Regions from separate parts of the Hafnia paralvei genome, predicted to be linked through region 2. Evidence: predicted binding sites of a transcription regulator. Region 2 holds the regulator's gene; each other region holds the start of a gene.

Region 1 (4,701 bases), 1.5 Mb from region 2:
TCTCGTCCTGGTGTTTTAATATCATGTTTGAGAATATACCAGCGGAATACAAAGAAATAGATAGCAAACCAAATAATGCCAACGGGGATAACTAAATACCATTTGGTTGCAGTGCCTTGCATTATGCCAAAGATTAATAAATCTAATATTCCACCGTCGGTATTTCCGATTGTCACACCGAGTAATGCCATCACCATTAGAGCAAGACCGGACATAATGACATGGAAAACATATAAGAAAGGCGCGATGAATAAAAAGAGAAACTCAATAGGCTCGGATATACCGGTCACCACGGAAACTAAAACGCCTGAAAGCAGTAGTCCTTTTATGATAGGGCGGTTTTCAGGTTTAGCTGTTCGGTAAATAGCATAAGCGACAGCAGGCAAGCCAAAGATGAAGGTAGGCATGAAGCCTTGTGATAAGAATGCGGTAACGTGAGGGCTAAAAGGTAGACCTGCTTTTAGCTCAGCATAGAAAATGTTTAGCGCTCCTGATATTTCCTGCCCGCCAACAAATTCAGTCCCGCCAGCAGGAGTGAAGCGAACCATCGCCAGTAAAATATGGTGCAAGCCAAACGGTTTAAGTAATAGAACCCCAACGCCGTATAAGAATGGCCCAAACACGCTGGTGCTCTGGATTAATCGTCCAATTGCGGTAATACCTATCGCCACATATTCCCATAAGAATGGAATGATTAATCCAACGATGGATAGCGTTAGGGCGGTAATGATAGGGACAAAACGGATCCCGCTAAAGAAGGCAAAAGCGTCATGGAGCCGAGTATCTTGGAAACGTTCATGTAGGAAATAGGTAATTACACCCACGACGATCCCACCTAAAACCCCCATCTCTAGCGATTGAATTCCTAATACCATCGCTTGACCCGCTTGTTTCATATTGGACGCGTCGGCGAGTTGATGGCTACTGAGAAGATAATAATTAATTGATAGATTCATTATCATATAGCCGACAAAACCCGCGAATGCACCGATGGCTTTATTCCGTTTTGCCAGTCCTAGTGGAATTGCCATAGCGAACATAATAGGTAAATAAGTAAAGGCAAATCCGCCAACGGTAGCAACAAAACCAAATGTTAATTGCACTAATTCATTTCCCAGAAAAGGGAAACTTTTTATAGTGGAGGGACTGGTAATAGAGCTACCAACACCTAATAACAACCCCATAAATGCGAGTAAAGATACGGGGAACATAAACGTCTTTCCCAGACTTTGAAAAAATTCCCATAACCTTGACTTGAATGATTTTGTGTCCGACATGTGGGCACTCCCAATAAGCTGATAACTATAATAAACCGTCATCATCCCAAATGAATGACGATAATTTTTTATCTGTGAGCTAAGGGGATTTTTAATAAATGAGATGATTCCCCAATGACCTAAATAGGTCGTTAGGAATTAAAGCAAAGCGATTGTGGATAGAATGCACGGAGGATCACAGTTTTATTTTGCTCGGGTTTTAGGCTATTTTGCTTTCGTTTCATAACCAACCAAAAGCAAAGCGAAAAATTAACAAGTAATTTTTATCTATAAAGTAAGGAATCATGCAGAAGATAACGAAAGTGGGGATAATTAGGATTCAGGCCACGGCTTTTATTATGCAAAGTGACCTGTCTCACAGAACTCACTATTCGCGTTTAGGCGTCGCGTTTGGACACGCGTTTTTTGGGGGGCGGTGTGATCGCGGTAACCGTGCTTTCAATCCATCCATCTTGCAGTCGCGTTTTCAGTAATTCGCCGTTATTCACCTGCTTAACACTTTTCAATACGCTACCGTTTGGTGACTGAGTCACGCTGAACCCACGAGACAGCGTCGCGAGTGGGCTCACTCCTTCCAACTGTGAGCAAAGTGCGCCAAAACGTTCACGGTTGCTACTAAGCTGGCGCTGGATGAGCAGTTCCATACGATTGTGAATTTGCGCTAATCGTTGCTGATTACGCTGGATCTGTGCCGATGGTTGTTGTTGGTTGAGGCGTTGGCTCAGACGCTCCTGCTGGCGTTCTGCGAGACGTAGGCGAGTTTGCACAGCCTCATCCAACCGACGGCGTAACTTTAAAAGTAACGTGTTCTGACGCGCCAGACGGAGCTGTGGATGCTGTTGCTGTAAACGATGGTTGAGCCGTGTAAAACGTTGCTGGTGGCGAGCAAGATAATAATCCATCGCCATTTCCATGCGCTGTTGCTGTGAGAGCATTTGGCGCATAAGTTCTGTTTGATTACGGCTAACCAATTCAGCTGCCGCAGAGGGCGTTGGCGCTCGTAAATCACCGACAAAATCGGCAATGGTGACATCGGTTTCATGGCCGACTGCGCTCACGATGGGAATTTGGCTGGCAAAAATAGCCTTGGCCACGCGTTCATCGTTGAAACTCCACAGATCTTCTAGCGATCCACCGCCGCGACCGACAATCAATACGTCGCACTCTTTCCGCTGATTGGCTAACTCGATGGCGCGCACAATCTGCATCGGCGCGTCGACGCCCTGGACTGCGGTTGGATAGATAATGACGGGCAAAGAAGGATCGCGGCGCTGCAAAACGTTCAGAATGTCATGCAGCGCAGCACCGCTTGAAGAGGTCACAACCCCAACGCAACGCGCGGGCGAGGGCAACGGTTTTTTGTGCGCGGGATCGAACAGGCCTTCTTCCTGCAAACGCTGCTTGAGTTGTTCAAACTGCTGTTGCAGTAAGCCATCCCCAGCGGGCTGCATACTTTCGGCAATCAGTTGGTAATCACCACGCGGTTCGTACAGCGTGATGGTTGCACGCATCAATATCTGCTGACCGTTTTGCGGACGAAACGCCACCCGACGGTTGCTGTTGCGGAACATTGCGCAGCGCACCTGAGCACGATCGTCTTTTAACGTGAAGTACCAGTGGCCGGAAGAGGGCTGAGATAAATTAGAGATTTCACCTGATAGCCAGATCTGCCCCATTTCCATTTCTAACAGCTGACGGACGGTTTGGTTCAACCGACTAACGGTAAAAATTGGCGGGGAAGATGGTAGTGACATGTGACGTAGATCAAACTCTAAATCAAGGTGTTAATTAGTCGATACTACATGCTTGAATGACCTTCGCAAGACTTTTTTGTAAAAAGTACTGGAGGCAACCGTTTTCGGCCTGTATAATGCCGCGGCAATATTAAATCTATTTGATTTACCACTCTGGTGAGATATTGCCCATGCTACGTATCGTTAAAGAAGCCCTGACGTTTGACGACGTCCTCTTAGTTCCAGCCCACTCTACCGTTCTGCCAAACACTGCCGATCTTAGCACTCAGCTGACTTCATCTATTCGAATGAACATCCCCATGCTGTCTGCGGCAATGGATACCGTTACTGAAGCCCGTCTAGCGATTGCGCTGGCGCAGGAAGGCGGTATTGGCTTCATCCACAAAAACATGTCTATCGAGCGTCAGGCTGATGAAGTCCGCCGTGTGAAAAAACATGAAAGTGGTGTGGTGAAAGATCCTCAGACTGTTACCCCAACGACGACTCTGCGCGAAGTTAAAGAGCTGACCGAACGCAATGGTTTTGCGGGTTATCCTGTTGTGACCGATGAACTGGAACTGGTGGGGATCATTACTGGCCGTGATGTGCGTTTTGTCACCGATCTGGAACAGCCAGTGACTGCAGTAATGACGCCTAAAGAGCGTCTGGTAACGGTAAAAGAAGGTGAAGCACGCGAAGTAGTTCTGCAACGTATGCATGAAAAGCGCGTTGAGAAAGCGCTGGTCGTGGATGAAAACTTCCACCTGTGCGGCATGATCACCGTTAAAGACTTCCAAAAAGCTGAGCGTAAGCCAAACGCATGTAAAGACGAGCATGGTCGTCTGCGCGTGGGTGCTGCGGTTGGCGCAGGTGCGGGCAATGAAGAACGTATCGCTGCGTTGGTTGAGGCTGGCGTCGATGTTCTGTTGATTGACTCCTCTCACGGTCATTCCGAAGGTGTGTTGCAGCGTATTCGTGAAACTCGCGCTAAATTCCCCGAGCTGCAAATCATTGGCGGTAACGTAGCAACGGCAGCCGGTGCGAGAGCATTGGCTGAAGCCGGTGTGAATGCGGTGAAAGTGGGCATTGGTCCAGGCTCTATCTGTACGACGCGTATCGTAACCGGTGTTGGGGTTCCACAGATCACTGCGGTTTCTGATGCCGTTGAAGCCCTTGAGGGTACCGGTATTCCGGTTATCGCCGACGGAGGTATCCGCTTCTCTGGCGATATCGCTAAAGCTTTGGCTGCGGGCGCAAGCTGTGTCATGGTCGGTGGTATGCTGGCAGGTACTGAAGAATCTCCGGGTGAAATCGAGCTGTATCAGGGCCGTTCATTCAAATCTTACCGTGGCATGGGTTCACTGGGGGCAATGTCTAAAGGTTCTTCTGACCGTTATTTCCAGAGCGATAATGCCGCAGACAAATTGGTTCCTGAAGGTATTGAAGGCCGCGTTGCATACAAAGGCCATCTGAAAGCGATCATTCACCAGCAAATGGGCGGTCTGCGCTCATGTATGGGGCTGACCGGTTGCGCCACGATTGATGAACTGCGTACTAAAGCAGAATTCGTCCGTATCAGCGGTGCAGGTATTCAGGAAAGCCACGTTCACGATGTGACCATCACCAAAGAGTCACCGAACTACCGTATGGGATCGTAATTCTGAATGTCGAGGCGGGAACGTATTGCAGGT
Region 2 (4,701 bases):
ACCAGCGCCGTTTAGTGGTGCCAGACTGGCAGTCTGCCTGCGATTGTCTGGAAAGCGGTCTTTGCGTGGGGCTGATGCCGGCTCATATGGCAGAGCCATTGGTCAGTGCGGGGAAATTACATATTTTGCAGTTGGCGCAGCCGTTTCCTGATAGCGCCTGCTGCGTCACCTGGGAGGATCATACTCGCTCACCGGCAATTGACTGGTTACTGGATTATCTGGGAGATACCGAAACCATGAATCAGGAATGGCTGAGCCCAGAGTAAACTACAGGCAAATCATTTGCCCATTTTCTGGCGCATCGTCTTCATCGTGTGTGACTAAAAGGGCGGCGATATTGGCCTGTTTTAACTCATCAAAGACCCAGCGACGAAAATGTTGGCGCAGTGTTTTATCGAGCTTAGAAAAAGGCTCGTCTAGCGCAACGACCGCAGGGCTAGATAATAGGGTGCGAAGCAGGCTGATTCTGGCGCGTTGCCCGCCGGAGAGTTCATTTGGAAAGCGGCGGGAAAACTCACTCATCTCAATCTTTGCTAAGGCTTGAGTCACCTGTGAGTGGCGTTCTGTCCGAGCAACATCATCAGGCAACGCGAATAACAGATTTTGCTCTACGTTGAGATGAGGAAATAATAAGTCATCTTGAAATAGCAGACCGACTTTGCGTTGATGGGCTGGAAGGTGTGTCACATCTTGCCCATTAATTTTCACTTTTCCTCGTCGTGAAATCGGAGCATGTGCATGTCCTGCAAGCGCTAACAGCAAGCTTGATTTTCCACACCCGCTCGGCCCCATTAGCGTAAGCGTTTCTCCGCCGGCCACACTCACGTTGAGTTCAGGCGTTAGCGGCACATCATGTAAATAGACTTGAAACTGTTCGAGAGTCAACGTGCTCATTGCTGCTTACTCCTTGAGAATGTGACGGGGATAAACAGTGCTAACCCGTAGCCGAGCAGTGGCAGAAAGGTTTGCCACAGAGCTGCAACGGCGGCCATGCGGCGATCGATTCCGCTGGCGTAGGCCACCGTTTCGGTCGCTAAAGTAGGGAAACGACCAGCCCCGAACCCCAGAGTCGGCAGATAAAGGCCGATACTGACAGCAAAGCCTAGGGCGACGGATATCGCCAGCGGTTTACTCAATAGTGGAATTTTAATATGCCAGAAGCACGACCACGGGGTTTTCCCTAGTGATTGGGCCGTATAAAGGAGTCTACGATCAAAAGCCTGCCATGTGCCGCTCAGACTGAGGAAGTAGTAAGGCGTAATAAACAGCGCATGGGCGAAAATCACGCTGGGCAGCAGGCCAATCACGTCGAACCAAGCCGCTAAATGTTGTAAACCAAAAATCAGACTGATTTGCGGTAGCAAAAGAGGTGTGAGTAGCAGCCATAATCCCGTGATTTTATGGCGTAAGAATTGCCATTCAAGAAAGCCTACACAGAGAATCAGACTACAGAGATTGGCGATGCCAGCGATGAGCAGGCTATTGATGATGGGGGTACCGAGTTGGCTTAGGCTGCTGAGCCAATAATCGAATGTCCATTGCAGTGGTAAGGCAGCAGGGAACGGCCATCGCCAAGCAATCGACCAGATAAACAAAACGCTATACGAACCCAGCGTCAGCAGTATGCCAACGATCCATAGAGGCCGTAGCGTCATATGACGTTTATAGCGTCTTTGACCGTGCGCGTTGCGGCAATAGCGCAGCCAGGCCCTTTCAATCATCAGCCAGAGGACAAAACTAAAAAGCGTGATCCCAAGCAGGAGCAACGTTCCGCTGGTCGCCAATACTTGATGCGTCAGTGCCGGATCGGTCATCCATTGCCAAATCTGTAGGGATAGCGTTGTGGGCTGCTGTGGTCCAAGTAAAATAGCGATATCCACCACGGATAAGCCAAATGCCAACACGCAGAAGACGGGCAACCGCAGGCCGCGCAGAATCTGTGGCACTAACAACAGCCACCAGACGCGAGTTGAAGGATAGCCTAGCGCCACACCTGACTGTATTTGTCGTCGAACATCAATACGTCCGGCGATATTCAGCGCCATTAAAAACAGGAAAGGCGTTTCTTTCACCGCTAATAGCAACGTCAATGAAAGTGCATAAGGATCGTTGATTATCAGCCAATCAGGTGGGCGAGAGTATCCGGTAAGCGTGGGGGAAATGACCCTTAGCAACCAGCCCGATGGGGACAACAGCAGGATCAATCCGGTCGCTAAAGCAATGTGCGGTATAGCGAGAATAGCAGTGGAGATAACCCGCGCGATATGACTATTCTGTCTGAGAATGACCTGCCCACATAACGCCAGAGCTAGCCATAGTGATATTAGCGTGGCGGCAAAACCACTGAATATGCTCAGCGTGATGGATTGCAATATACCTGGCCATTGTAGCAACAGGTGCCACGACGCAAGAAAATGGCTAAGGGAAAAAGTATCTGAAAGGGGTTGAAGCATAACCAGTAGCGCCGCCGCAATCGGCAGCGCACCAGCAAGTATCAGCACAAGAGGGAACAGCGCGAGACAGGAGCAGCCGTTCTTCATCGCTTAGCGGCGATAGTCCAGATAAGGGCCATCGGCTACTGAACGACGCTCTACCAATTTAGGGTGCACTTCGATAGTCTGAGAATCTTCGCGTTTGCTCACGATACGATCAAGCAGCATATCAAAGGCCATCGCACCTAGACGCTCTTTCGGCTGATGAATAGTGGTTAATGCCGGAGTGAAGTAACGTGCGTTACGTACGTTATCATACCCGATCACCGAAATATCTTGTGGGACGCGCAACCCCATTTCATCTGCGGCGCAGATGGCGCCCATGGCCATGATGTCTCCACCCACAAAAACGGCTGTCGGTCGATGCTTTTGCGAGAGGATTTGGTGCATAGCTTTGTATCCAGACTCGGGTTCAAAGTCACCTTCAACCATCCACTCATCGCGCGTTGGGATATTGGCCTCTTGTAGCGCTTTCAGGAAGCCCCGCAGGCGTCCACCGCCGGTATTGCGCGACAGCTGTCCGGTAATGGCACCAATGTCACGATGGCCGCGTTCAATCAAATAACGGCCCGCTAAATAGCCCCCTTCGAAGGCGTTATCTTGAATCGCATCGGTAAAGTCGCTGCGCTGCGTTCCCCAATCCATAACGACCATCGGAATATTGCGGTAGTCTTCTAGCGTCTGTAGTAGGTTCTCTGGATACTCAGAGCACATCACCAGCAGGCCATCAACACGCTTTTGTGCCAACATGGCGAGATAGGCTTTTTGCTTTTCTGGATTGTTATGCGAATTGCACAGAATTAGGGTATAGCCTTGGCTGTAGCAGGCGTTCTCTACGGCTTCGATGACCTCAGCAAAATAGGGCGCTTCACTGGAGGTGGCCAGTAAACCGATCGATTTAGTGTGGTTAACTTTCAGGCTACGGGCGACGGCACTGGGAGAATAGTGCAGCTCTTTAATTGCCTCCCATACCGCGGCTTTGGTCTCTTCGGCGACAAAGCGCGTTTTATTAATGACATGAGACACAGTCGTGGTGGAAACGCCCGCGCGTTTTGCCACATCTTTAATCGTTGCCATGAAACAGATGACTCCTAAGCTTATGTAATCAAAACATAGCTATTGTGTTAATCGTTTGCTTACGTACATCTAAAATTACACCGAATGAAAGCACATAAAATAAATGAATATGCAGAGACTTCGAGTGCCAGCCTATTCTTTTTCGTTATGAAAGCTGATACGTAGCAGTAAACCGTAAATTTTGGCCTATAAAATGCAAAAGGGGAAGTCAAAATTAGGGGATAAGAGAAAGAATAATAGAATGATTTTCTGCGTGTGATCTCATTTGATGTATGTAAAAATGATTTCACACACTTTCTGCAAGTGTTTATGTATAATAAAAATTGATCTGATAACGAAATGCGGGAGATGAGCACATGGAAACCGATCTGAAATATTCCCTAATGACGACGGTTGCTGCTTTGGCAGTTATTGTTATCTTTAGCTTTGTAGCAGCGCTGCACTGATTTAAAGACGTGTTGGAATCTTTAGTTATTAACATGACTAAAACAAAAGGCGGTCAATCGACCGCCTTTCTTATATACGTACGTTAAAAACTTATGCCAAGTTTTTAGCGACGAATTCCCAGTTTACCAGAGCCCAGAAGTTCTCCAGATATTTAGGACGCGCATTGCGGTAATCGATGTAGTAAGCGTGTTCCCAAACGTCCACGGTCAGCAGTGGTTTGTCGCCGCTGGTCAATGGGGTTGCTGCGTTTGAGGTATTAACGATAGCTAAAGAACCGTCCGCTTTTTTAACCAGCCACGTCCAGCCAGAACCAAAGTTACCCACGGCAGATTTAGTCAGTTCTTCTTTGAAGGCTTCGAAAGAACCAAAGGCTTTGTTAATGGCGTCTGCTACTGCGCCAGTAGGTGCGTTGCCGCCTTTTGGAGACAGGCAGTGCCAGTAGAAGGTATGGTTCCAAACCTGAGCGGCGTTGTTAAAGATACCGCCAGTAGAGGTCTTGATGATCTCTTCCAGTGATTTACCTTCAAACTCGGTGCCTTTGATCAGGTTGTTTAGGTTTACCACGTAGGTGTTGTGATGCTTACCGTAATGGTATTCCAGAGTTTCTGCGGAGATGTGCGGCTCGAGTGCGTTTTTTTCGTATGGTAATGTAGGTAATTCAAAAGACATTGCTCTCTCCTATTAT
Region 3 (4,701 bases), 860 kb from region 2:
CTGGTTGCGCAGGCAAGTTGGCGGTATTTGCGGTTCGTTTAGATACTTTTCCGGCACAAAAATCTTCGCAGGTGTTTTATATCGGTACTAACCAGCCGCAGGTGCTGACGGAATTGCGCCGTCATATGCTGGCCAACTTTAAAAATTTGCCGGTCGCGGGTGAATACATGCACCGCGATATATTTGATATCGCTGAAGTCTATGGGAAAGACACCTTTGTGATGATCGACAAGTTAGGCACCGACAAAATGCCGACTTTCTTCACGCTCAAAGGCCGTATGGATGCCTTATTTGGCAAAGTGCCTTTCTTACCCTCACATCTGGTCGATCGTACGATGCAAACCTTGAGTCATTTGCTGCCATCGCATTTGCCTAAACGATTGAAAGAGTATCGTGACCGTTTTGAACATCACCTGATGCTAAAAATGTCAGGCGAAGGTATTGAAGAAGCCCGCACATGGTTGGAATCTTACTTTGCTCAGGCCGAAGGTGAATTCTTTGTCTGCACACCGGAAGAAGGGGCGAAGGCATTCTTACACCGTTTTGCCGCGGCAGGCGCCGCAATACGCTATAACGCGGTGCACAGCAAAGAGGTTGAGGATATTTTGGCGCTGGATATCGCACTGCGTCGTAACGATCATGATTGGTTTGAACGCTTGCCGCCGGAGTTTGATGATGCGCTGGTACATCGCCTCTATTACGGGCATTTCATGTGCTACGTTTTCCATCAGGATTACATCGTCAAAAAAGGCGTCGATGTGCATGCGCTGAAAGATAAAATGCTGGCGCTGCTGGATCAGCGTGGCGCGGAATATCCTGCGGAGCATAACGTGGGCCACTTATATCAGGCCAAACCGCAGTTAAAAGCGTTCTATCAGCAAAACGATCCTACCAATACATTGAATCCTGGTATTGGTAAAACACCTAAATTGAAAAACTGGGGATGTGGCTGTGAGCATCACCAGAAGTAAATATTAGGATGAGATGAACAAACAGAGCCCGATAAAATCGGGCTCTGCTGTATCCGGCGAACTAAAATCAGAGTCCGGTTGGATTCACCGGCGGCGTCGGTGATTTGTATTTCGCCAAATAGTCAGGTTGGAAAATACACATGCGGATCGCATTGCGATATTCACCGTTGATAAAGAATTCGTGGATCAGTTCGCCTTCAATTTCAAAACCAAGCTTGCTGTAGATATGGATCGCCTTTTGGTTTTCTTTGTCGACGATTAAATACAGCTTGTAGAGATTGAGCACGGAAAATCCGTGATCCATTGCCAGCTTGGCAGCTTTGCTGGCATAGCCGTGGCCTTGATGGGCTGGATCAATAATGATCTGGAATTCTGCTCGGCGGTGGATGTGGTCAATTTCTACCAACTCTACCAGACCGATTTTTACCCCGTCATGCTCAACGACGAAGCGACGTTCGCTCTGATCGTGGATATGTTTGTCATACAGCTCAGAGAGTTCTACAAAGGCAATATAGGGTTCTTCAAACCAGTAACGCATAATGCTGGCGTTATTATCGAGTTGATGAACGAACGTCAAATCTTCCCGTTCCAGGGGACGTAATCTGACGTTGTTGTCGCTGGACATGTTGATTCCTCTCACTGTCATAATTTTCAGCTGAATAGCCGATGTAGTGAATACTACGAGTTTTATTATAGCGTTAGTTAATGTCAGAAAAAGCCACGGAAGCGTAAATACAAAAATCCCCAGCTAAAACCGGGGATTTAAAGGAATATTCGTGATTGTAACGATACTAGTCCGGCGCATATCCCTGCGGTGGCAAACGAACGCCGTCTAGCCAAGCCGCATCGTCTTTAGTCGTTAAACGGCCTTCGACAAACCAGCTGACAACCAGCGGATAGATGGCGTGTTCTTGTACCTGAACGCGCTCGATAATCTCGTCTTCGCTATCTTGCTCAAAGATCGGCACCTTGGCTTGCAATACGACTGGGCCACCGTCGAGCTCATCGGTGACGAAGTGCACTGAGGTGCCATGCTCTTCATCGCCGTTGTTTAACGCTTGTTGGTGCGTATGCAGACCCGGATATTTTGGTAACAGCGACGGATGGATGTTGAGCATCCGACCATTATAGTGCTGAACAAAACGCGGCGACAGAATACGCATATACCCAGCGAGAACGACCAGGTCGGGATGGTAATTGTCGATCTCATGCATCAAGGCAAGATCGAAAGCATCGCGGTCGGCAAAGGCTTTCGGATCTAAATAATGAGCAGGAATATTGTCATGTGCCGCGCGTTCAAGCCCATAGGCATCGGCCTTGTTGCTAAATACGGCACTGATACGAGCACGGATCCGACCCTCATGACAGGCGTCGATTAACGCCTGTAAATTGCTGCCGTTGCCGGAAATTAAAACCACGATGTTTTTCATAACATGAACCGCTTATGCGTTAATCACCACACGCTCTTCGCTGGTGGAAGCGGCAATTGTACCGATTTTCCACGCCTTTTCACCGTTGGCATTCATGAGTGCGATAGCGGCATCGGCTTCTACGGCTGGCAGAGCGATAATCATACCTACGCCACAGTTAAAGGTACGATACATTTCATGACGGCTGACGTTACCGTTCTGCTGGAGCCAGTTAAAGACTGCAGGCCACTGCCAACTGGATTCATCAATGACGGCCTGAGTACCCTCCGGCAGAACGCGTGGGATATTCTCCCAGAATCCGCCACCGGTCAGGTGGGCAATGGCATGAATGTCATGTTCTTCAATCAGTTTCAGAACTGATTTTACGTAGATTTTAGTGGGAGCCAATAAATGATCGGCGAGTGGTTTGCCTTCTAGCTCTATGGTGAGTGGGTCGGCATGGCTGACTTCAAGAATTTTGCGAACCAGAGAGTAACCGTTCGAATGAGGGCCGCTTGCGCCGAGTGCGATTAATACGTCACCCGCTTCAACTTTGCTGCCGTCGATGATTTCTGATTTTTCGACCACGCCGACACAGAAGCCGGCGACGTCGTAATCTTCGCCGTGGTACATACCGGGCATTTCAGCGGTTTCGCCACCGACCAATGCGCAACCGGACTGTTTACAGCCTTCAGCGATACCGGTGATAACGCTAGCCGCGGTATCTACGTCCAGTTTACCCGTAGCGTAATAATCGAGGAAGAACAGCGGCTCGGCGCCCTGTACGACTAAGTCATTGACGCACATTGCGACTAAATCAATGCCGATAGTATCGTGACGTTTCAAGTCCATCGCCAGACGTAGCTTGGTGCCGACGCCGTCGGTGCCAGAAACCAAAATTGGTTCGCGATATTTTTGTGGTAGGGCGCAGAGCGCACCGAATCCACCCAGCCCCCCCATGACCTCTGGGCGACGAGTTTCTTTTACCACACCTTTAATGCGATCAACTAAGGCATTGCCAGCATCAATGTCTACACCTGCGTCTTTGTAACTGAGAGCGGTTTTGTCGGTCACTGCGAAAATCCCCATGGCGGTTAGGATGAGTTCTGGTATCTGTGATAAAGCGAGTGGTCGCGTGGCCTAAGCTCACATCAGATAACAGAAACCACCCTGAAATATTCAAGAGCGCGGCAATTCTAACAGTCTAGGCAAACGTTTGCGAGCGGCTTGTGAAGGGGATCTGGTTTTTTCCTGTAATCCGTGTAGATCTCATCTAAGCTGATCTGGATCATGATTTTAACGGTGGCGCAGAAATTAAAAGGCGGTATAATCTCGCGATTTTTTTTTGCGCTGACCGCTACCTGGGAGATGAAATGATGAAGATCGTCGAAGTAAAACACCCGCTCGTAAGACACAAACTGGGCTTGATGCGCGAGAACGATATTAGCACCAAACGTTTTCGCGAACTGGCATCAGAGGTCGGGAGTTTACTGACCTATGAAGCGACCGCAGACCTAGAAACAGAAAAAGTCACTATTGATGGTTGGTGCGGTCCGGTCGAAGTAGATCAGATCAAAGGCAAAAAAATCACCGTGGTTCCAATCCTGCGCGCAGGTCTGGGCATGATGGAAGGCGTCTTGGAGCATGTACCAAGCGCGCGTATCAGCGTCGTTGGCGTTTACCGTGACGAAGAAACTCTGGAACCTGTACCTTATTTCCAGAAACTGGTTTCTAACATCGATGAGCGTATGGCTCTGGTGGTTGACCCAATGTTGGCAACCGGCGGTTCTATGATTGCCACCATCGACCTGCTGAAGAAAGCGGGCTGCCATAGCATTAAAGTGCTGGTATTGGTTGCTGCGCCTGAAGGTATTGCCGCACTGGAAAAAGCACATCCAGACGTTGAGCTGTATACCGCATCTATCGATCAGGGCTTGAATGAGAAGGGGTACATCATTCCTGGCTTGGGCGATGCGGGCGATAAGATATTTGGTACTAAATAAAAGATGAGCCGGCTTTGAGAGTCGGCTTTTTTTTGGCCTGTATCCTTCATATATGAAGCGGCATTTGTGCTGGCGAGGTTCACTGATGAGACCAAGTGATTTGGGAGTGAACCTAGGCGGTTAGATGCAACTCCCAATATTTAGGGTGAGGCCAAGTTCAAAACACAACACCTGATAATTCAATAAAATCACTTAGAGGATGTAACCATGACTCGTCGCGTCATCGGAGTAAGCGAACGCCCACCGCTTTTGCAAACGATTCCGTTGAGCTTTCAGCACCTGTTTGCCATGTTTGGGGCAACGGTGCTCGTGCCTATT

What was found. Region 2 encodes PurR, which represses purine synthesis genes. Its sites were predicted from a motif close to CANGCAAACGTTTGCNTG; they were not measured.
Region 1: a site for PurR is predicted at 3,123-3,140, ahead of guaB (IMP dehydrogenase). Genes of this name have one in related genera too.
Region 3: a site for PurR is predicted at 3,586-3,603, ahead of purM (phosphoribosylformylglycinamidine cyclo-ligase). Genes of this name have one in related genera too.

What each region holds. Positions count from the first base shown of each region.
Region 1 covers NZ_CP083737.1:1,066,978-1,071,678, forward strand. Annotated here, with positions in the region: gene malX (maltose/glucose-specific PTS transporter subunit IIBC) at 1-1,277, opposite strand, end outside; gene xseA (exodeoxyribonuclease VII large subunit) at 1,655-3,031, opposite strand; gene guaB (IMP dehydrogenase) at 3,202-4,668, shown strand.
Region 2 covers NZ_CP083737.1:2,527,308-2,532,008, reverse strand. Annotated here, with positions in the region: gene punR (DNA-binding transcriptional activator PunR) at 1-266, shown strand, start outside; gene K9N75_RS12000 (ATP-binding cassette domain-containing protein) at 268-894, opposite strand; gene K9N75_RS11995 (ABC transporter permease) at 891-2,540, opposite strand; gene purR (HTH-type transcriptional repressor PurR) at 2,544-3,569, opposite strand; gene cydH (cytochrome bd-I oxidase subunit CydH) at 3,926-4,015, shown strand; gene sodB (superoxide dismutase [Fe]) at 4,107-4,685, opposite strand.
Region 3 covers NZ_CP083737.1:3,391,094-3,395,794, reverse strand. Annotated here, with positions in the region: gene dld (D-lactate dehydrogenase) at 1-971, shown strand, start outside; gene speG (spermidine N1-acetyltransferase) at 1,039-1,596, opposite strand; gene purN (phosphoribosylglycinamide formyltransferase) at 1,763-2,401, opposite strand; gene purM (phosphoribosylformylglycinamidine cyclo-ligase) at 2,414-3,454, opposite strand; gene upp (uracil phosphoribosyltransferase) at 3,757-4,383, shown strand; gene uraA (uracil permease) at 4,591-4,701, shown strand, end outside.